DNA from 3 places in the Comamonas sp. NLF-1-9 genome. Region 1 is predicted to be linked to each of the others. Evidence: riboswitches for the same ligand, from Rfam matches in the RefSeq annotation. Region 1 holds a riboswitch; each other region holds the start of a gene.
What was found. Region 1 has a riboswitch for thiamine pyrophosphate ahead of KUD94_RS06025 (cytosine permease). Riboswitches for the same ligand answer to the same signal wherever they lie in the genome.
Positions count from the first base shown of each region.

Region 2: another riboswitch for thiamine pyrophosphate. It lies ahead of thiM (hydroxyethylthiazole kinase); the one in region 1 lies ahead of KUD94_RS06025 (cytosine permease).
Region 3: another riboswitch for thiamine pyrophosphate. It lies ahead of thiC (phosphomethylpyrimidine synthase ThiC); the one in region 1 lies ahead of KUD94_RS06025 (cytosine permease).

Region 1 covers NZ_CP078069.1:1,235,312-1,242,118, reverse strand. Annotated here, with positions in the region: gene thiD (bifunctional hydroxymethylpyrimidine kinase/phosphomethylpyrimidine kinase) at 1-333, shown strand, start outside; gene KUD94_RS06025 (cytosine permease) at 378-1,700, opposite strand; TPP riboswitch at 1,766-1,858, opposite strand; gene fdxA (ferredoxin FdxA) at 1,887-2,216, opposite strand; gene KUD94_RS06015 (heme biosynthesis protein HemY) at 2,329-3,594, opposite strand; gene KUD94_RS06010 (uroporphyrinogen-III C-methyltransferase) at 3,607-4,692, opposite strand; gene KUD94_RS06005 (uroporphyrinogen-III synthase) at 4,682-5,503, opposite strand; gene hemC (hydroxymethylbilane synthase) at 5,496-6,434, opposite strand; gene ppc (phosphoenolpyruvate carboxylase) at 6,552-6,807, shown strand, end outside.
Region 2 covers NZ_CP078069.1:2,643,829-2,650,635, forward strand. Annotated here, with positions in the region: gene holA (DNA polymerase III subunit delta) at 1-385, shown strand, start outside; gene KUD94_RS12695 (bifunctional diguanylate cyclase/phosphodiesterase) at 635-3,166, shown strand; gene KUD94_RS12700 (NAD-dependent protein deacetylase) at 3,412-4,239, shown strand; TPP riboswitch at 4,246-4,344, shown strand; gene thiM (hydroxyethylthiazole kinase) at 4,335-5,153, shown strand; gene thiE (thiamine phosphate synthase) at 5,161-5,790, shown strand; gene KUD94_RS12715 (DNA adenine methylase) at 5,869-6,708, opposite strand; gene KUD94_RS12720 (Com family DNA-binding transcriptional regulator) at 6,680-6,807, opposite strand, start outside.
Region 3 covers NZ_CP078069.1:2,252,904-2,259,710, reverse strand. Annotated here, with positions in the region: gene thiC (phosphomethylpyrimidine synthase ThiC) at 1-1,464, opposite strand, end outside; TPP riboswitch at 1,538-1,648, opposite strand; gene KUD94_RS10825 (MBL fold metallo-hydrolase) at 1,736-2,374, opposite strand; gene pobA (4-hydroxybenzoate 3-monooxygenase) at 2,401-3,588, opposite strand; gene KUD94_RS10815 (IclR family transcriptional regulator C-terminal domain-containing protein) at 3,725-4,510, shown strand; gene KUD94_RS10810 (LysR family transcriptional regulator) at 4,536-5,447, opposite strand; gene KUD94_RS10805 (substrate-binding domain-containing protein) at 5,555-6,274, shown strand; gene KUD94_RS10800 (amidohydrolase family protein) at 6,289-6,807, shown strand, end outside.

The DNA of each region.
Region 1 (6,807 bases):
CGCGCGCTCGGCGCGCCGGCGGTGCTGCTCAAGGGCGGGCACCTGCCGGGCGACTGGGTGGTCGACGTGCTGGCCATGGCCGACGGCGCCGAAGAGCGGCTGGAGTCCGCCCGCATCGCCACGCACAACGGCCATGGCACCGGCTGCACGCTGTCCTCGGCGATTGCCGCCTTCCTGGCCCAGGGCGAGCCGCTGGCGCAGGCGGTGCGCCATGCGCGCAGCTACATCCTGGGGGCGATCACCGCGGGTGCCCAGGTGCGCACCGGCCAGGGGCATGGGCCGCTGAACCACGGCTACGCGCCGCTGCCCCAGCACATCGTGCAGACTAGCTGATTGATAGCTGCCAGCGCTGGCAGAGAAACGATTTGAAGTAGTTTTCATATCGGAACTGTTGACTGATGCGCGCTGGCAGCTATCGTTTTGGTTGATCTCCGGGTCGCCAGGGCGAGCACGAAGCACAGCAGCAGCGTGGGCAGCGCCGAGCCGCCCAGCGCCGGCAGCAGGTGCGGCGCCGCGTGGTAGAAGGCAATGCCGACAAGCCAGATCAGCGTCGCGCCCCAGTGCACCGCACGCGCCTGGGCCAGCAGCGCGCCCGCCGGCACGCCGAAAGCCAGGCGGCCCAGAATCACGCCAAACAGCGGCACGAAGACCGAGCTGAGCGTCAGCAAAAAGGGCTCCAGGCTGTGCATGGGCAGCAGCAGCGCAAAGCCGGTGCAGGCCAGCGCCATCACCACGCCCCAGCGGCGGATGCTCCAGCGCGGCTGCAGGCTGTGCAGCGACACCGAGCCGGAATAGGCGTCGCCGTAGGCGTTGTCGATCTCGTCGATCAGGATCAGCGACAGCGCGATCAGGCCGCCCTGGGCGAGCAGCAGCGCGGTCACCAGGTTTTCGCTCGGCAGCACCAGCGCCACCAGCACGCCCAGGCCATAGCACCAGATGTTGGCGATCGCATAGCCCAGCCAGGTGCCGTGCAGCGCGCTGCGCCCGCTCCTGCCGTGGCGCGCGTAGTCGGCCACCAGCGGCAGCCAGGACACCGGCATGGCAATCACCAGGTCGATGGCCGACAGCGCACCCATGCTGCCGTCGCCGCTGCGCTGCCACAGCGCCGCCAGCCCCTGGGTCTGGGCCATGCTGGAAAACTGCCAGCTCAGCCACAACAGCGACAACACCACCAGTGGCAGCGCGATGCGCGCAATCAGCTTGCGCACCAGCGCCACCATGGAGCCGCTGATGAGCAGCAGCACCACGGCGCCCCAGGCCAGCGTGGCGAGCAGCGGCCCCTGGCTGCTGGTGAGCATGCCTGCCTGGCGACCTATGGCGACGGTGGCGTCGCGCATCACCACGAGCTCAAACGCGCCCCAGCCCAGCAGTTGCACGATGTTGAGCACGATGGGCAGGCTGGCAAAGCGCCGGCCATAGACCACATGCATCAAGCCGGCGCTGGCCAGGCCGCTGTCGCAGCCGAGCTTGCCCACCCAGCCCAGCAGCCCCGCGCCGATGAGCGAGCCGACGACGATGGCCGCCAGCGCCTCGCGCGTGCTCAGAGCCGGCATCAGGTAGGCGCCCACCTGCATCACCAGCAGGCCTACGCCCAGGCTGAACCAGAGCGAGGCGTGGTCGCGCCAGCCAAAGGCGCGTGCACCGCTGTCCAGCGGTGTCAGGGCTTCATTGTGTGCCGCGTGGGCGGGTGGTGTGCTCACTTGCATGCTCCTTGTGCGTGCGCGCGGGCAGCCGCACAAGAAAGCAGTGGCGAAGAATTCGCAGCCGTGTCGTGAGCGTGCTTCCCTGCGCGAGGATGATCTCAATCAGGTTCAAAGGGACTGTCTCAGCCGATCGCTCGGCACCCCCAGCAGCGGCCGATTGTAGGCCAGTGGCGCAGCGCGCCGTCAGCGCTCCAGGTATTTGAGCTTTTCGCGCACGCCGTTCCATTCGTCGGCGTCGGGCATGGGTTCGTGGCGCCGCGCCAGGGTCTTCCAGCCCGGTGCGTTGGTCAGTTCGGCGTTGAGCGCGATGAAGTGCTGCTCATCGGCCGGTACGTCTTCTTCCGCAAAGATGGCATTGGCCGGGCACTCGGGCACGCAGACGGCGCAGTCTATGCACTCGTCCGGGTTGATCACGAGCATGTTGGGCCCTTCGACGAAGCAGTCGACGGGGCAAACGTCCACACAGTCGGTGTATTTGCACTTGATGCAGTTGTCAGAGACGACGTGGGTCATGGCACTACCAGCAAGAGGGAACGAAACGACGTTTTGATTCTAGGGGGCGCTGGTCGGAGCTCGGCTCAGGCCGCCCCTATCAGCGCAATGGAAAAAGGGTGAAGCACAGCGCTCAGCGCGACTGCGCGGCGCGCTTCCAGGCCTGGGCTGCGCCAGGCGCATCACCACGGCGCTCGGCCAGTTCGGCCAGTTGGCACCAGGCGCGTGCGCGCAGGCCGGCGTCGCTGGCGCTCTGGCTCGCGTCGCTGTAGAGCTGCTCGGCCTTGCCCCAGAGCTGCATGCGCCGGCAGGCGCCGGCCGCAAGGTATTGCAGCGCGGGGTCGCGCGGCTGGCTGCGCTGGCGCGCCTCGATCAGGCCGAGCCAGTGGCTGTCCATGCCTTCCAGGCTCGCCTCCAGCGCCAGCGCCAGCTTGTGGCGCTGGTGTTCTTGCAGCGTGTCGTACTGCTCCCAGGCGGGCAGCAGCCACTGGCGCGCCTGCGCGGCGCTGCCGCCGAGCTGCAGATGGCGCCGGGCCGCGTGGATGGCCACTTCAGGCATGGTGCGCTCCTGCGGCTCCAGCGCTTGCCAGGCGCTGTGCAACTGGCTGTCGTCGCGGGTTTCGTCCAGCAGCGCCACCGCCAGCGTGCGCACCAGCGTGGACGCAACTTCAGGCGAGAAGGCGCGGTGCTTGGCCAGCAGTCGGGCGGTTTCCAGCGCGTCGCGCGTGCGCCCGGCCAGGCGCGCCGCCTTGAGCCGGGTGCGCAGCGCCAGCGTGCGCCGCGACGCGCCCTGGGGCAGGGCGGCCAGGCGCTCGAGCGCTCCTTCGGCGTCGCGCTCGTCGAGCAGCCAGCGCGCAGAGCGCAGTTGCACGCCTTCGCGCAGCTCCTGCCCGGCGCTGTCGGGGTGTTCGCCCAGCGCCTCCAGCGCCAGCGCCAAGTGCTCGCTGCGGCCGCTGCGGTCTTGCAGCGCGTGCGAGCTCTCGGCCGCCACCACGTGCGCCAGCGTGCGCAGCTGGCCGCCGTGCGGGGGCGGTTTGTCGGCGCCGGCCAGCGCCTGCTGCTGGGCCAGCGCCGCCTGCGCCGCCTTGCGCGCGCGCACGAAGCGCCCCGCCAGCAGCTGGGCGATGGCGTCGAGCATCGCGCCGTGCATCGCGCGCTCTTTCTGCTGCTGGCGCCAGCGCCGTGCCTGGCGCGGCAGCTCGCGCAGCGCGGACAGACCGTGCAGCGCGCCGTAGATCAGCAAGATGGCGGCAAACAGCAGCACCAGCACCAGATTCAGCGACAGGTCTATGCGCCACGGCGGCCAGAACACGGTGACCGTGCCCTGGTTGTTGCCCGCAAATACCGCGACCGCGACGGCCGCGCCAAACAGTGCCAGAAACCACAGTGCCGCGCGCATGCCTGCCCCCGCTCAGCGCCCGGCCGCCGCAGTAGCGAGCGCGGAGTAGGTGTCGACGGGCCGCGGGATCTGGGTGTCGTGCAGGTTGTCCTGCAGCTGCTGCAGCGCGGCAAGAAAGCCTTGGCTGCGCCGTCCGTTCGGATCGAAATAGCGCGCGAAGCCGCGCTGCGCCGCGGCCAGCTCGGTGCGCGCATTGTCCAGGCGGCGCGCAAGAATGCTCAGGCGCGCATTGGCCAGTTGCAGCTTCAGGTTCTGGCGCAGGAACCAGGCCTGCTCGGGCGCGAGCAGCACCGCATCGGGCCGGTCCACGCGGCTGACGCGCACCAGGCTCAGCGCCTGGTCGCGCACGCCGCTCCACAGGGTCTGCAGCGCCGCCTGCCAGGCGGGCAGGGCGCTCGCGCCGTCGCTGCCGGTGCGGGCGGCGGGGCGTGCCGGGCGCATGTCGCTGGCCAGCGCCACGTCGTTGCTCAGCGCGAGTTCGTCGACCTGGCGCGCCAGATTGTCCAGGCGCCCGAGCAGCCCCGCGGTGTCGGTGACCTTGGCGCGTTCCAGGGTTTCGGTGTCCTGCTCCAGCGCGCGCAGCACCGGTGCCAGGCGCGGCTGGGCGGCGCGCTCTACCCGCTGGTGGGCGTTTTTCATCGCCACGACCAGAGGCTGCAGGCTGCCGGTGAGCTCGGCCTGCTGCTGCGCCAGCGCGATGCTTGCCTGCACGTCGGCGATCAGGTTCTCGTCGCGGGTGCGCGACAGGCTTTGCGTGAGCTCTTCGAGCTGGCTGCGCTGCAGCGCGACTTCGGCCACGCGCGATTCCATCACGCTCATGCGGGCGCTGGCCTCGCGCGCCTGGTCCTGGGCCTCACGCGCCAGGGTGCGTGCCTCGGTGGCCTGGGCGCCGGCGTCGGCGCTCTGGCGCGCCAGCTGCTCCTGGATGTTGGACAGCCGCTGCCAGAGCATGACCGACATGGCCAGCGCCGCCAGCGCCACGATGGCCAGCACGGCGGTGAGCAGCGCGCCGCTGCGCGCGGGCGCTGCGGCTGCGGGGGCGTGCGGCGGCACGGGCACCGCGTCGCCGGCGGCAAGGGAAGGGTGCTCAGTGCTCATGCCAGGATTTTATCGACGCCGCCACATCGGCCAGCGCGGGGCGGCAGTCGCGCACCTGGCCAAAGCCCGCGCGGCGTGCCGCCTGGGCAATGCGCGGGTGCGTGGCCAGGGCGCGCGCGCCGCTCCAGTCCTGGCCCGCAGGCAGCGGCGGCAGATGGCCCAGCGCCTCGCTGCTGCTGAACAGCCACAGCGAGCCGTCGCGGGCGGCGGCGCGCACCAGGGCCTGCGCGCCCTCGTCCAGGGGCGGCGCGCAGCGCTCGTAGCTCGCGATCCGGTCGACCTGCGCGCCGGCCGCAGCCAGCCGCTGCGCCAGCCAGTCGCGCCCCTGGCCCTGGGCGCAGTGCGGCTCGCTGGTGCCGCGCACGATGAGCACGCGCGCGCCCGGGCCGATCTGCGGCGCTACCTGCTGCCACAGCGCCTCGGAGTCGAACTGCAGCGCCTGTTCGTCTGGCCCGTCGATCAGCGCGGCCGGCACGCCACAGGCCCGCAGCGCACGCACCGTGCCGGGGCCGGGCGCCCAATACCTTGTTTTGATAGCTGCTTGCGCATGTGCAGCAAGCGTTTGAGCCGAATTTGATTCAAAAAAATGGCGCACTGCGTTGCCGCTGACAAACATCAGCGCCTGGTAGTCGCGCCAGCGCTCGCGCGCCGCTTGCAAGCCCTGGCGCAGCGCCGGCGCGCTCAGCGGGCGAATCGCCAGCAGCGGCAGCGCAAGGGCCGCAACGCCCAGCTCTTGCAATGCGGCAACCCAGCGTTCGGCGTCGGGCGCCGCGCGCGTGACGATGGTGCGCCGCGGCCAGCTTTCAGGCATCGCGTTCGACCACGGCGCCGCGCGCCTGCAACTGGGCCGCCACGGCCAGGCCCAGCGCATCGGCCTGCGCCTGCGTGGTGATGCTCGCGCTGCCCTCGGCGCGCACCAGCGGCTGATCGCCCGCAAGCGCGCCCCAGGCGGCCTGCAGTTGCAAGCTCTGGTCCTGCCAGCGCGCGTGCGCCGCCAGCGGCATGGAGCAGCTGCCGCCCATGGCGCGGCTGACCGCGCGCTCGGCCGTCACCGCCAGCCAGGTGCGCTCGTCGGCCAGCGGCGCCAGCGCGGCCAGCAGCTCGCTGCGCGCGCTGCGCACCTCGATGGCCAGCGCGCCCTGGCCGGCTGCGGGCAGCATCTCGGACGGCTCGAAGATGGCGCGGATGCGCCCGCCCAGGCCCAGGCGCTTGAGGCCTGCGGCCGCGAGCACGATGGCCGCGTACTGGCCTTCGTCGAGCTTGCGCAGCCGCGTGTTGACGTTGCCGCGCAGCGGCTCGATGCGCAGGTCGGGGCGCAGCGCATGCAGCAACACCTGACGGCGCAGGCTGGAGGTGCCGACCACCGCGCCCGGCGGCAGCTCCTGCAGGCTGGCGTGCCGGGGCGAGACGAAGGCGTCGCGCGGGTCTTCGCGCGCCATCACGCAAGCGAGCGCAAAGCCGGGCGGCAAGTCCATGGGCACGTCCTTGAGCGAATGCACCGCCAGGTCGGCGCGGCCTTCTTCGAGCGCGACTTCCAGCTCCTTGATGAACAAGCCCTTGCCGCCGACCTTGGAGAGGCTGCGGTCCAGGATCTGGTCGCCGCGCGTGGTCATGCCCAGCAGCCGCACCGCATGGCCGCGCGCCTGCAGCAGGGCTTGCACATGCCGCGCCTGCCACAGCGCGAGCTGGCTTTCGCGCGTGGCGATGGTCAGGGACAGGGGGGTTGCATTGCTTGCCGTCATGCCGCCATTGTGTCGCAGTGCGCGCCCAGCGCCGGCATGTCGCCAAGGCGACCCAAGGCGTTTACACTTCACGCATGCTGCAATGCAACATATGCATAACCCTGACCGAGGCCTTCGATGAACCCACCCGCTGAAACCCGTCGCAGCGCGCCCGCGCAGCGCAAGGACAAGGACGCCCCGCTGATTGCCGACATCCGCCTGCTCGGGCGCATTCTGGGCGACGTGATCCGCGAGCAGGAGGGCGCGGGCGTGTTCGAGCTGGTCGAGCAGATCCGCCAGCTCTCGGTGGCCTTTCGCCGCGACGACGACCAGCGGGCGGACCATGCGCTCAAGCGCCTGCTCAAGTCGCTCAGCGGGGACGAGACGGTCAAGG
Region 2 (6,807 bases), 1.4 Mb from region 1:
GGTGCTCAGCGGGCAGGTGGCGCGGGTGCAGCGCATGCTCGACGGCCTGCGCGCCGAGGGCGAGGCCGAGGTGCTGGTGCACTGGGCGCTGGCCGAAGAGATCCGCCAGCTCGCGCGGGTGCGCGCCGCCGTCGATGCCGGCCGTCCCTTGGGCGCCGCGCTGCGCGAAGCGCGCGTCTGGGGCAAGAAGGAGCGCCTGTACGAGCGCCTGCTGCCGCGCCTGGGCAGCCGACGTCTGGCGCAGCTATTGATGTCTGCGCACCGCGTGGACGGCATCGTCAAGGGCCTCACGGCACCCGACTGGCCTGTCGACCCCTGGCTTGCGCTCGCGCGGCTTGCGCAGCAGCTCGCCCGCGTGGCGCAGGGCGAAGCCGCCAGGGGTTAGGGCGACGCTGAACAAGTCCCTCGCGCGTCGCGCATCCCAGCCTGCGGCGGTTCTCCGGCCTTGCAAATCCTCGCAATAGCTTCGGCTATTGCTGCGGTTTGCGCCTTGCAGCCCATCCCCATGCTGGGCGCGCGCGATCGCGGGGACTTGTTCAGCGTCGCCTTGGCGCGCCGCCCGGCATGGGCGATTGCCTCTGGTCGGTGTTTGCGCTCTGGCAAACGCCGGCGGCCGTTGGTATCCTGAGCCGCCATGAGCGATGCCCTCTTGCCGCCGCCCGCCGACGACGGCCCCGACGCGCCAGCGCGCGGCGGCCGCAGACAGGCGCTGCTTGCGCTGCTGCAGCAGGCCGGGCGCATGGCGGGCCTGGGCGTGTGGGAGATCACCGCCGGCCAGGGCGTCACGCTCTGGACCGACACCTGCAACACCCTGCTGGGTCTGGCGCCGGGCAGCCCGGTCGATGCCAGGCTGATCGACACCCATGTCGCGCCGGCCTGGCGCGCCGAGCTGCGCGCACACCTGCTGAGCGGGCTGCGTGCCGGCCTGTCGTGGTCAGCGCCGCTGCAGGTCTTGCGCGCCGACGGGCGCCTGCTGTGGGTGCTGGTGGCCGCCGAGCCGGTGTTCGAGGGCGGGCGCGTGCGCTGCCTGCGCGGCATCTTGCAGGACATCGACGAGGCGCGCCGGCGTGAAGAGCAGCTGCGCGAGTCCGAGCGGCATCTGTCGCACATCTTTCGCATGGTGCCGCTGCCCATGGGCATCTCGCGGCGCAGCGACAACAAATACCTGCTGGTCAACCCCGCCTGGGAGGCGATGACCGGCATCCACCAGCAGGAAACCAGCGGCCTGAGCGCGATCGAGATGGGTTTGTACGACCCCCAAGACCGCGCGCGCATGATCGCCGCCATCGACGCCCAGGGGCAGCTGGACAACCACGAGATCAAGCTCTACATCCGCGGCGGCCAGCAGCGCACCGTGGTGCAGTCGATCCGCGAGCTCGACTACCACGGCGAGCCCTGCTGGCTGTTTTCCGCGCACGACGTGACCGAGCGCATCCGCAACGAAAAGCGCATTCGCGAGCGCGAGGAGTTGTTGTCGCTGACCGTCTCGGCCGCGGCGCTCGGCCTGTGGGACTGGGATCTGGCCAGCGGCCAGATCACCGGCGACGAACGCTGGCACGCCATGCACGGCCTCACGCCCGGCCTCGGGCCCTGGCCCTGGCCGGGCGCGAGCAGCGGCATGACCGAGGCCGAGCGCCAGGGCATGGAACAGGCGCTGCGCGCGCACCGCGAGCAGCCCTCGCAGCCGTTTGACCAGACCTGGCGCGTGCTCGGTCGCGGCGGCGCGGTGCGCTGGATACGCAACCTGGGCAAGATCGTCAACCAGGACGGCCAGGGCGCAGGCCAGCGCATGCTGGGCGTGAGTCTGGACGTGACCCAGCAGCTCGAGCAGCAGGAGCAACTGCGCCATCTGGCGCACTACGACGTGCTCACCCAGCTGCCCAACCGGCTCAAGCTGGCCCAGCATCTGCAAGACGAGATGGCGCTGGCGCGGCGCAGCGGCTCGCTGCTGGGCGTGGTGTATCTGGACCTGGACCGCTTCAAGCCGGTCAACGACACCCTGGGCCACGACGTGGGCGACCAGTTGCTGGTGGGCGTGGCGCGGCGCCTGGGCGCGGCGCTGCGCAGCGGGGACCACACCGCGCGCCTGGGCGGGGACGAATTCATCATCCTGCTGCCCGGCCTGAACAGCCGCGGCGACTGCGAGCGCAAGCTGCGCCAGTTGATGCAGCGGCTGTGCCGGCCCTACATGCTGGGCGCGCACCAGGTGCGCGTCACCGCCAGCATGGGCTATACCCTGTACCCGCAGGACACGCCGGATGCCGACGCCGACACCCTGCTGCGCCACGCCGACCAGGCGATGTACCAGGCCAAGCAGGCCGGGCGCAACCGCTTTTGCAGCTTCGACGCGCTGCACGCGCGCGACCAGCAGGAGCAGCAGGCGCGGCTGCAGCACCTGGAGCAGGCGCTCCAGCGGCGCGAGTTCGAGCTCTACCTGCAGCCCAAGGTGCACGTGGGCACGGCGCGCATCGTCGGCGCCGAATGCCTGATCCGCTGGAACCATCCGCAAGACGGCGTGCTGGCGCCGGCCGCCTTCCTGCCCGCGCTCGCCGGCAGCGCGCTGGAAATCGACTTCGACCGCTGGGTCTTCGACGAGGCCTTGCGCAGCCTTGGTCGCCTGCAGGCCGCGGGCTGGACGCTGGCGCTGAGCGTGAACATCTCCGCCCAGTACCTGCAGCACCAGGGCTTTGCCCAGTGGGTGCTGCAGTGCCTGGAGCGCTATCCGCAGGTGGATGCTTCGCTGATCGAGCTGGAGATCATCGAAAGCGCCGCGCTCTACAACATCGAGCACGTCTCGGCCGAGCTCACGCGCCTGCGCGCCAAGGGCATGCGCGTGGCGCTGGACGACTTCGGCACCGGTTACTCCTCACTCACCTATTTGCGCCGCCTGCCCATGGATGCGCTCAAGATCGACCAGAGCTTCATCCGCGACATGCTCAGCGACCCCGACGACATGACCATCGTGCAAAGCATCGTCGGCCTGGCCCAGGCCTTTCACTGCGAGGTGATTGGCGAAGGGGTGGAAACCGCCGAGCAGGCGCGCGCGCTGCAGCGCCTGGGCTGCACGCTGCAGCAGGGCTACCACTGGGCGCGCCCGATGCCGCTTGCCGCCTTCATCGAATGGGCGCGCCAGTACGCGCCGGCGCAATGCCAGGGTGCGCGCTGAACGCTGCCGGGCAGCACCCGCCTGCGATGACCGACGAGCTGCACGCCCTGGCCGCGCTGCTGCGCCGACACCCGCGCCTAGGGCGACGCTGGACAAGCCCCCGTGATGGCGCGCGCCCAGCGTGGGGATGGGCTGCAAGGCGCAAACCGCAGCAATAGCCGAAGCTATTGCGAGGATTTGCAACGCCGCAGACCGCCCCAGACTGGGATGCGCGACGCGCGAGGGGCTTGTTCAGCGTCGCCCTAATGGTGCTGACTGGCGCCGGCTGCAGCACCGAAAGCGGCATTCCCGACTACCGCGATCTCGATGGCCAGTGGAAACGCCCCGCGCCCATGACCTGGCAGGCGTTCACGCGTGAGCCGGCGGCGCGCCAGCGCTACTGGGCGCGCTCCATGATCGGCTGGCCGCGCATTGCCGCGAGCCGGCCCGGCCCCGCGCATCGGGCGCTGTCGCAACTGGAGGCCGCCGGCCGCGTGGCGCTGCTGGTCACGCAGAACGTGGACGGCCTGCACCAGGCGGCGGGCAGCCAGCGGGTGCTCGATCTGCATGGCCGGCTGGACGCGGTGCGCTGCCTGGCTTGCCGCCACACCCTGGCACGTGGCGACTTCCAGGCCCGGCTGCAGGCGGCCAATGGCGCCTGGTTGCAGGCCCGCCTGCCCGAAGAGGTGCAGAGCGCGCCCGACGGCGACGCCTACCTCGACGGGCTGGATTTTTCCGGCTTCGTCGTGCCCGCCTGCCCTGCCTGCGGCAGCGGCGTGCTCAAGCCCGACGTGGTCTTTTTTGGCGAAAGCGTGCCGCGCGAGCGCGTGCAAACCGCCATGGCCGCGCTGCAGCAGGCCGATGCGCTGCTGGTTGCGGGCTCGTCCCTCATGGTGTTTTCCGGCTACCGCTTCGCGCGCGCCGCTGCCCAGTGGGGCAAACCCATCGTCGCGGTGAACCTGGGGCGCACGCGCGCCGATGAGCTGTTGACGCTCAAGCTGCGCCAGCCGGTCGGCCAGACATTGGCGCAACTGGCGACGCTGCTGCAGGCCGGAATGCGCGATGCGCGAGGGGCTTTCTCGGCCATGCCCTAAGATCGTCCATTCGACGCGGGGTGCACGGAGCCCTTCCGTGCTGAGAGCACACCCGTTGAACCTGATCCAGATCATCCTGGCGTAGGAACGTCCTCATGACTTCATCCCTGAATCTCCATCCCCTGCAGCCGCGGCAGTTTGCCGATGCCTTGCACGCGCTGCGCGAGCGCGCGCCGCTGGTGCAGTGCCTGACCAACATCGTCGTCGCCAACTTCAGCGCCAACGTGCTGCTGGCCGCGGGCTGCGCCCCGGCCATGGTGGACAACGCGCGCGAGGCCGAGGGCTTTGCCGCGATCAGCGCCGGCGTGCTCGTCAACCTCGGTACGCCCTACGAGGAAACCGCCCAGGCCATGCGCGCGGCGGTGCGCGGCGCGCACGGTGCGCGCGTGCCTTGGGTGCTTGATCCGGTGGCCGCCGGCGCGCTGCCCTGGCGCACCGAGATCGCGCTGGAGCTGCTGGAGCAGCACCGCCCGACCATCGTGCGCGGCAATGGCTCGGAAATCCTGGCGCTCGCCGGCGGCCAGGGCGGCAAGGGCGTGGAATCGACCGCCGGGGCCGACCAGGCGGTGGACGCCGCCGTGATGCTCGCGCGCAGGCACGCCTGCGTCGTGGCGGTGAGCGGTGCGATCGACCAGATCACCGATGGTGAGCGGCTGGTGCGTATTGCCAACGGCCACCCGCAGCTCACGCGCGTGACCGGCGCGGGCTGCGCGCTGGGCGCGCTGATGGCAGCGTTTGCGGGCGTGACGGACGACGCGCTGCTGGCGGCGGCAGCCGCCACGGCGCTGCTCACCGTGGCGGCGGACGCGGCGGCGCAGGTCAGCCGCGGCCCGGGCAGTTTTGCCGTGGCCTTGATCGACGAGCTGCACGCGCTCACGCCCGAGGCGCTGGCCGCGCGCCTGAAGCTGGCCTGAAGCGCGCATGACCGCCCCGGCACGCGCGCCGCTCGACCTGCGGCTGTATCTGATTACCGACACGCGCTTGTGCGGCGCCCACGGCGTCGAGCGCACCGTGGCCGAGGCCGTCGCGGCGGGCGCCACGCTGGTGCAACTGCGCGAACCGCAGGGCAGCGACGCCGATTTCGTCGCGCTCGGGCGCGCGCTGGTGCAGGTGCTGGCGGGCAGCGGCGTACCGCTGATCGTGAATGACCGCGTGCACCTGGTGGCCGAGATCGGCGCCGATGGCGCGCACATCGGCCAGGGCGACATGCACCCTGTGCAGGCGCGCCGCCTGATCGGCCCCGCGCGCTCGCTCGGCCTGTCCGTGCAGACCCCGGGGCACTTGCAGGCCGCGCTGGCCCTGCCCGAGGGCACGCTGGACTACCTGGGCGTCGGCCCGGTCTGGGCGCAGCAGACCAAGCCCGACGCCGCGCCCGCCGGCGGCCCCGAAGTTCTGGCCCGCATCGCCCGCGCCAGCCCCTGGCCCTGCGTGGCGATTGGCGGCATCGACATCGGCCGCGTGGCGCAGGTGCGCGGCTGCGGCGTGGCGGGGGTGGCGGTGGTGTCGGCCATCTGCGGCCAGCCGGATGTTGAAGCGCGCCGCGATAAATGAGCGCTTGGAAGCGCGATAAATGGATCGTAGTTCCTTTTCTGTGTCGGCAACGAAATTGCAGACACGGAAAGCATGATCTTATTTGAGCGCCGCGGCTGTGCGGGGTGACAGCCAAAGCACCTCCGTTCGTGGCCGGGCGCTGCCTGCGGCGCGGGCTGGGTGCTCGATGCGTTGCCAATCTGGCAGCAGGCGCTCGTACAGGGCCGAGGGGTAGCCTGAGAGCACCACCAGACCCTTGCACGCACGCAGACGCTCGAGCAGCTCGACATGGCGCGCCTCGGTCAGTTCACAGCGGTAGCTGGTGTCGCTGCGCGTGCCGGGCACGTAGGGTGGATCGACGTAGAACAGCGTCTCGGCCGTGTCCTGGGCGCGGATCACCTCCAGCGCATCGCGCCGCTCGATGACCACGCCCTCCAACCGCCGACGCACGAAGGGCAGGATGCGCGGGTAGGTTGGCCATTCGTGCGACTTGGCATGGCCGGTGCGGTGGCGGGCGTCGGCAAAGGTGTGCTTGCGCAGGTCGAACAGCGAGCCATGGTGAAACGCCAGATAGGCCCGTGTGATGGCTCGCTGTGCGCGTACCACGGGGTCGCGGCTGGGCGTGAACGCTTGCTCGAAGGCCACGCGGGCATACGGCACGTGGCGCAGGCGGCGCATCAGCGCCTGGCACTGGGCCGGGTCCTGGATCACTGTGAAGATGCCGACGATCTCCTCGTCCAGGTCGTTGTAGACCTCCACCGGGCTGCGGGGCTTGCGCAACAGCACGCTGGCGGCGCCGCCGAAGGGCTCGACGTAAATGCGGTGGGGCGGCAGGTGCGCGATCACCCAGGGTGCCAGGCGCCATTTGCCGCCCAGGTAGCGCAGCACGGCACGGCGGGTTTTCTCGCCATCACGCAGGGGAATGGGGTAGGTCTTCATCGGACGTCCTTCGTGGATTGGACGCTCGATGGCGCTCGGGTGTGGGGCGCGTGGCCCTCAAGTGGTTGATCGTGCCGCAACGCGGGCACTTGATCGACA
Region 3 (6,807 bases), 1.0 Mb from region 1:
GTGCTCCTTGGGCGTGACGTAGCACAGCATGGCCGTGCCCATCCAGCCTATCATCGCCGCGCCGATCGCCGAGGCGATGTGGTCGTAGCCGGGCGAGCAGTCGATGGTCAGTGGCCCGAGCGTGTAGAACGGCGCCTCGTGGCAGGTCTTGAGCTGCTCGCTCATGTTCGCCTGGATCATGTGCATGGGCACGTGGCCGGGGCCTTCGATCATGGTCTGCACCTCGTGCTTCCAGGCGATTTGTGTCAAGTCGCCCAGGGTGCGCAACTCAGCAAACTGCGCCTCGTCGTTGGCGTCCGCCGTGCAGCCAGGGCGCAGGCCGTCGCCCAGGCTGAAGGCCACGTCGTACTGCTTCATGATGTCGCAGATGTCCTCGAAATGCGCGTGGATGAAGCTCTCCTTGTGGTGCGCCATGCACCACTTGGCCATGATCGAGCCGCCGCGCGAGACGATGCCGGTGCGCCGCCGTGCCGTGAGATGTATGAACGCGAGGCGCACGCCCGCATGGATAGTGAAGTAGTCCACGCCCTGCTCGGCCTGTTCGACGAGGGTGTCGCGAAAGATCTCCCAGGTGAGGTCCTCGGCAATGCCGCCGACCTTCTCCAGCGCCTGGTAGATCGGCACCGTGCCGATGGGCACGGGTGAATTGCGCACGATCCAGTCGCGTGTAGTGTGGATGTTCTTGCCGGTCGACAGATCCATCACGTTGTCCGCGCCCCAGCGCGTGGCCCAGACGAGTTTTTCCACCTCTTCCTCGATGCTCGACGTCACGGCCGAGTTGCCGATGTTGGCGTTGATCTTCACCAGGAAGTTGCGCCCGATCGCCATCGGTTCGACTTCGGGGTGATTGATGTTGGCCGGGATGATGGCTCTGCCGCGCGCGACTTCATCGCGCACGAATTCGGGCGTGATGATCTTCGGAATCGAGGCGCCCAGCGGCTCGCCCGCCAGGCGCCGCTCGCGCGCCGCGTCCGAGAGGTAGGCGCGCATCCATTCGCGCTTGCCACTCTCGCGCAGCGCGACGTATTCCATCTCGGGCGTGACGATGCCGCGACGCGCATAGTGCATTTGCGTGACTTTGGCGCCGCTCATGGCACGCCGGGGCTGGCGTTGCAAACCGGCGGCCTGCGCGCGCAGCGCGGCGAGCTGCCCGGCCGCTTCATCCTTGCGGCCATCGTCGATCGCCTCGGGCGCGCGGCCTGCGTAGGCTTCGGTATCGCCGCGCTCGGCGATCCAGGCGCCGCGCACACTGGGCAGGCCCTTGCGCACATCGATGGCGGCCTTGGGGTCGGTGTACGGCCCCGAGGTGTCGTAGACGCTGACGGTCTCGCCGTTGCTCAGGCGGATGTCGCGCACCGGCACGCGCAAGTCGGCACGGCTGCCGGTGATCCAGGTCTTGGTCGAGGCGGGAAAAGGCTCGCGCGCCTGCGCCAGCAACTGGGAAATTGATTCGGGAGCGTTCATGGGCGGTGCATTCCTCAAGGGGTGGATGGAATGCTCCGCAATCGGCAAGCACCCGCACGGGCATGGCCCTGCGGATGTTCGCTGCAGCTCTTCTTACGCTGGTACTAACCAGATCAAGTTCGCGGTTTTGGCGGGTCGGCCCGCCATCTCAGCACGCCACTGTCGTGCACCCCGGAGCGGGCGCGAGTATAGGCGCCTGCGCGGTTCCAACCCATGATGGTGTAGGCACCAACCCCGCGGCGCTGCCCCGGGGCACGGGTTGAAAACGGCCTCAGGTGCCGCCCACGTAAGGGTTGCTGCGCCGCTCGCGCCCGAAGCTGCTCTCGGGCCCGTGGCCGGGGATGAACACGGTCTCGTCGCCCATGGGCCACAGCCGCCCGGTGATGCTGGCGATGAGCTGCTCGTGGTTGCCCTGGGGAAAGTCGGTGCGCCCTATGCTGCCCGCAAACAGCACGTCGCCGACGAAGCAGCGCTGGATTTGCGGCGCATGAAACACCACGTGGCCGGGCGTGTGGCCGGGGCAGTGGCGCACGCTGAGCGTCTCCTCCCCGATCGTGACCGTGTCCAGGTCGTGCAGCCAGCGCGTGGGCGTGAAGGGCTGCGCCGCCGGAAAGCCGAACATCGCGCTTTGCTGGGGCAGCGCGTCGATCCAGAACTGGTCGCCCTCGTGCGGGCCGATGATGGGCAGGCTGAGGCGCTCGCTGAGCTCGCCGGCGCCGCCCGCATGGTCGATGTGCGCATGGGTGAGCCAGATGGCTTGCAGCTTGAGCTGGCGCGCGCGCACCTCGCTCAGGATGTGTTCCAGGTCGCCGCCCGGGTCGATGACGGCCGCCTGCAGGCTCTGCGCGCACCAGACGAGCGAGCAGTTCTGCGCGAACGGCGTGACGGGGATGGTGTGGTAGTGCAGCATGGCGGCGATTGTGCCGCGCCGCCGCTTCAGGCCATGGGCAGGCCGACGTAGTTTTCCGCCAGGCTGGTGGACGCGGCGCGCGAGTGCACCAGGTAGTCGAGCTCGGCCTCCTGCACCTTGGTGTGAAACGCCCCCTCTTCGGGGAAGTTGTGCATCAGCGAGGTCATCCACCAGGAAAAGCGCTCGGCCTTCCACACGCGCTTGAGGCACCGCTCGGAATAGTGGTCTATGCCCTGGGTGCTCTTGTTCCTGAAATAGTCGACGAAGGCGCGCGAGAGATAGCCCACGTCCGAGGCCGCCAGGTTCAGCCCCTTGGCACCGGTGGGCGGCACGATGTGCGCGGCGTCGCCCGCCAGAAACAGGCGCCCGAAGCGCATCGGCTCGGCGACGAAGCTGCGCAGCGGCGCGATGCTTTTTTCGATCGAGGGGCCGGTGACGAGTTGCTCGCGTGCCTCGGGGTCCAGGCGCCGGCGCAGTTCGTCCCAGAAGGCTTCGTCGCTCCAGTCCTCGACCTTGTCGGTGAGTGGCACCTGCAGGTAGTAGCGGCTGCGCGTGAGGCTGCGCTGGCTGCACAGCGCAAAGCCGCGCTCGCTGTTGGCGTAGATCAGCTCCTTGCTCACCGGCGGCGTATCGCTCATCAGGCCGAGCCAGCCGAAGGGGTAGATCTTCTCGTAGTGGCGGATGCGCTCGGGCGCGATGCTGGCACGGCACACCCCGTGAAAGCCGTCGCAGCCGGCGATGAAATCGCAGCGCACCTCGTGCAGCTCGCCATCCTTTTCATAGCGCACGCGCGGCTGCTCGCCGTCGTAGTCGCGCGGCTGCACGTGCGCCGCTTCGTACACCGTGGCAAGTCCCGCCTCGGCGCGCACCTGCATCAGGTCGCGCGTGAGTTCGGTCTGGCCATAGACCATCACGTACTTGCCGCCGGTGAGCCCGTGCAGGTCTATGCGGTGGCGCTGGCCGGCAAACAGCAGCTCGATGCCGTGGTGGTGCAGGCCGTGGCGGTCCATGTGGGCGCCGGCGCCGGCCTCGCGCAGCAAGTCCATGGACACCTGTTCGAGCACGCCTGCGCGGATGCGGCTGAGCACGTAGTCGGCGCTGCGCTGCTCCAGGATGAGGTTGTCTATGCCCGCCTGGTAGAGCAGCTGGCCAAGCAGCAGGCCGGCGGGGCCGGCGCCGACGATGACGACGGGAACGTGTTTCGGGCTGGGCATGCAAGTCTCCTTTGGGGGTGCGCGCGGCGCGGCAAGGCGCCATCTGCGCAAGACTAGCCATGCGGCCCCGCAGCGACCAGCCATCTGCTGCGGCCCTTGTGCGATCATCGCGCAAAACGCCCGCTGATCGCACGAAATGCACGACACCCCGGCCGCGCTCGCCCATGCCGACTACATCGCCGGTCTGGCCAAGGGGCTGGCGGTGCTCGAGAGCTTCGACACCGAACGCCAGCGCCTGAACGCCACCATGGCCGCGCAGCGCGCGGGCATCACGCGTGCGGCCGCGCGCCGCCACCTGCTTACGCTGGCGCACCTGGGCTATCTCGAATCGGACGGCGCCTACTACTGGTTGGCGCCCAAGGTGCTGCGCTTTTCCGGCGCCTACATGGCCAGCGCGCGGCTGCCGCGCGTGGTGCAGCCCGAGCTGCACAGCCTGGCCGCGCGCACCGGGCTGTCCTTTTCCTGCGCGGTGCGCGACGGCGACTTCGTCGTGATCGTGGCGCGCAGCGCGGTGCGCGAGAGCGGCGACCGGCTGCTGGCCCACGGCGTGCATCTGGGCTCGCGCCTGCCGGTGCACGCCACCTCCACCGGCCGCGTGCTGCTGGCCGCCCTGCCCGAAGCGGAGTGCGCCGCATGGCTTGCCCAGGCCCAGCCGCAGCGCCTGACCGCGCACACGGTGAGCGAGGCGGCGGCGCTCGCGCGCGTGCTGGACGAAGTACGCCGGCTGGACTACTGCATCGAGGCGCAGGAACACGAACTGGGCGTGCAGGCGCTGGCCGTGCCGCTGCGCGACATGCGCGGGCGCACACTGGCGGCGATCAACGTGGTCACCGCTACGCACCGGGTGGAGGCGGCGCAGCTCTTGCGCCAGGTGCTGCCGCTGCTGCAGGAGTCGGCGCGCCAGTTGCGCCCGCTGCTGTGAGCGCCGGCGCGCCGCCGCACCAGCACTACAGGTGGCCGCTTTCCAGCGCGCACACGCGCAGGCTCAGGCGCCGCAGCAGCTCGGCGGTGCGCTGCAGCAGCGGCGTTGCGCCCTTGGTGGCGGGTTGCACCACGCACAGCGTGCTCACCACGTGGGGTGAATGCAGCGGCGCTTCCATGAGGCCCTCGGCCGAGCCCTCGCCGCGCAGCGCGCTGTCGGTGAGTGCGGCGTAGCCGTAGCCGGCGCGCACCAGGTCGAGGATGACGGGCACACTGGAAACCTCCCAGACCACGTCGAGCTTGACGTGGGCGAGCGTCGCCTGGGCCTCCATCAGCTTGCGAAAGATCTGGTTGCGCTGGGGCATGACCAGCGGGTAGCGCGCCAGCTCGGCAAAGGCCACGCCGCCCGCAAGCGGCAGGCTGCCGCTCGGGCCGATCAGGCACAGGCGCTCTTCCAGCACCGGCTCGGCCTGCATCTGCGGGTGGCTGGCGGGCGAATACACCAAGCCCAGGTCCATGCGCGCGCTGCCCAGCCACTCTGCGATGGTGACGGAAAACGCTTCGACGATCTCCAGCCGCGCCTTGGGCATCTCGCGGCGAAAGCGCTCGATCAACAGTGGCGTGAGTCGCCGGGCCAGGCTGGGCGGCAGGCCCACGGTCACGCGGCCCACGGGCTCGCCGCGGCGGCTCTTGAGGTCGTCGCGCGCATGCGCCACGCTCTGCAGGATGGCGTGGCCGTGCTCCAGCAGGCGCAGCCCGGCGTCGGTCGGCAGCACGCCGCGGCCGGTGCGCGCAAGCAGGGTTTCGCGCAGCTCCAGCTCCAGGGCGCGCACCTGGCGGCTGAGCGCCGGCTGCGCCACCCCCAGCGCCTGGGCCGCGCGGGTGAAGCTGCCCAGTTCGGCCACGCGCACGAAGTATTCGAGCTGTTTCAGGTCCATGGAAGCCCGGGTATGCCGTTTTGTTCTAACTGCTAGTGCCGATATCGACTTGTTCGCCGGAGTCTAGCTGTCCACAATCCTTGGCAAAGCATTTTTCTGCCCCTGCCATGCACGCCGCCGCCCCTGCCCCCCTGCGCGCCATCTCTTCGATGGCCACGCGCGCCGTGCTGGCCGAGCGGGTGCAGGCCTGGCAGCAGCAGGGCGGCACGCCGCTGGCGCTGCAGTCGGTCGGCGGCGTGGACGCCGCGCGCCGCGTGCAGGCCGGCGAGGCGCTCGACCTGGTGCTGCTGGCCAGCGACGCCATCGACCGGCTGCTCGCCAGCGGCCACGCGCTCGCAGGCAGCAAGGTCGACTGGGTGCGCAGCAGCACCGCCGTCGCCGTGCCCGCGGGCGCGCCGCTGCCGGACATCTCCAGCGAGGCCGCGCTGCGGGCGGCGGTGCTCGCGGCGCCGAGCATCGGCTACTCCACCGGCCCGAGCGGCACCGCCGTGCTGCGCCTGTTTGCGCGCTGGGGCGTGGGCGACGCGCTTGAGCGCCGCCTGGTGCAGGCGCGCCCTGGCGTGCCGGTGGCGCAGCTGCTTGCGCGCGGCGAGGCCGCCCTCGGCTTTCAGCAGTTCAGCGAATTGATGCAGGTGCCGGGCGCCAGCGTGGTCGGCGCGCTGCCCGCGGCCGTGGCGATCGACACCGTCTTTTCCGGCGCGCTGGTCTCCGGCTGCCGCGACGGCCAGGCGGCGCGCCGGTTTCTCGACTTTCTTGCCAGCGCCGCCAGCGCGCCGGCCCTGCGCCGCCACGGCATGCAGCCGTTGTGCGCGGCAGACCATTCTTGAGAGGCAAACCCTTCATGATCATCGACGTGCACGGCCACTACACCACCGCACCCGCGGCGCTGGGCGAGTGGCGCCAGCGGCAGATTGCCGCGCTTGCCGACGCCAGTTCGTCGCCCCGCGCTTCGGAGCTCAGCATCAGCGACGACGAGATCCGCGAGAGCATCGAAAAAAACCAGTTGCGCCTGATGCAGGAGCGCGGCAGCGACCTGACCATCTTCAGCCCGCGCGCGAGCTTCATGGCGCACCACATCGGTGACTTCCAGACCTCGAGCACCTGGGCCGCGATCTGCAACGAGCTGTGCCACCGCGTGAGTGCGCTCTTCCCCGAGCACTTCGTGCCTGCGGCTATGCTGCCGCAGTCGCCCGGCGTTGACCCGGCCAGCTGCATCCCCGAACTTGAAAAGTGCGTGCGCGAGTACGGCGCCGTCGGCATCAACCTCAACCCCGACCCCTCGGGCGGGCACTGGAGCAGCCCGCCCTTGACCGACCGCCACTGGTATCCGATCTACGAGAAGATGGTCGAGCACGACATC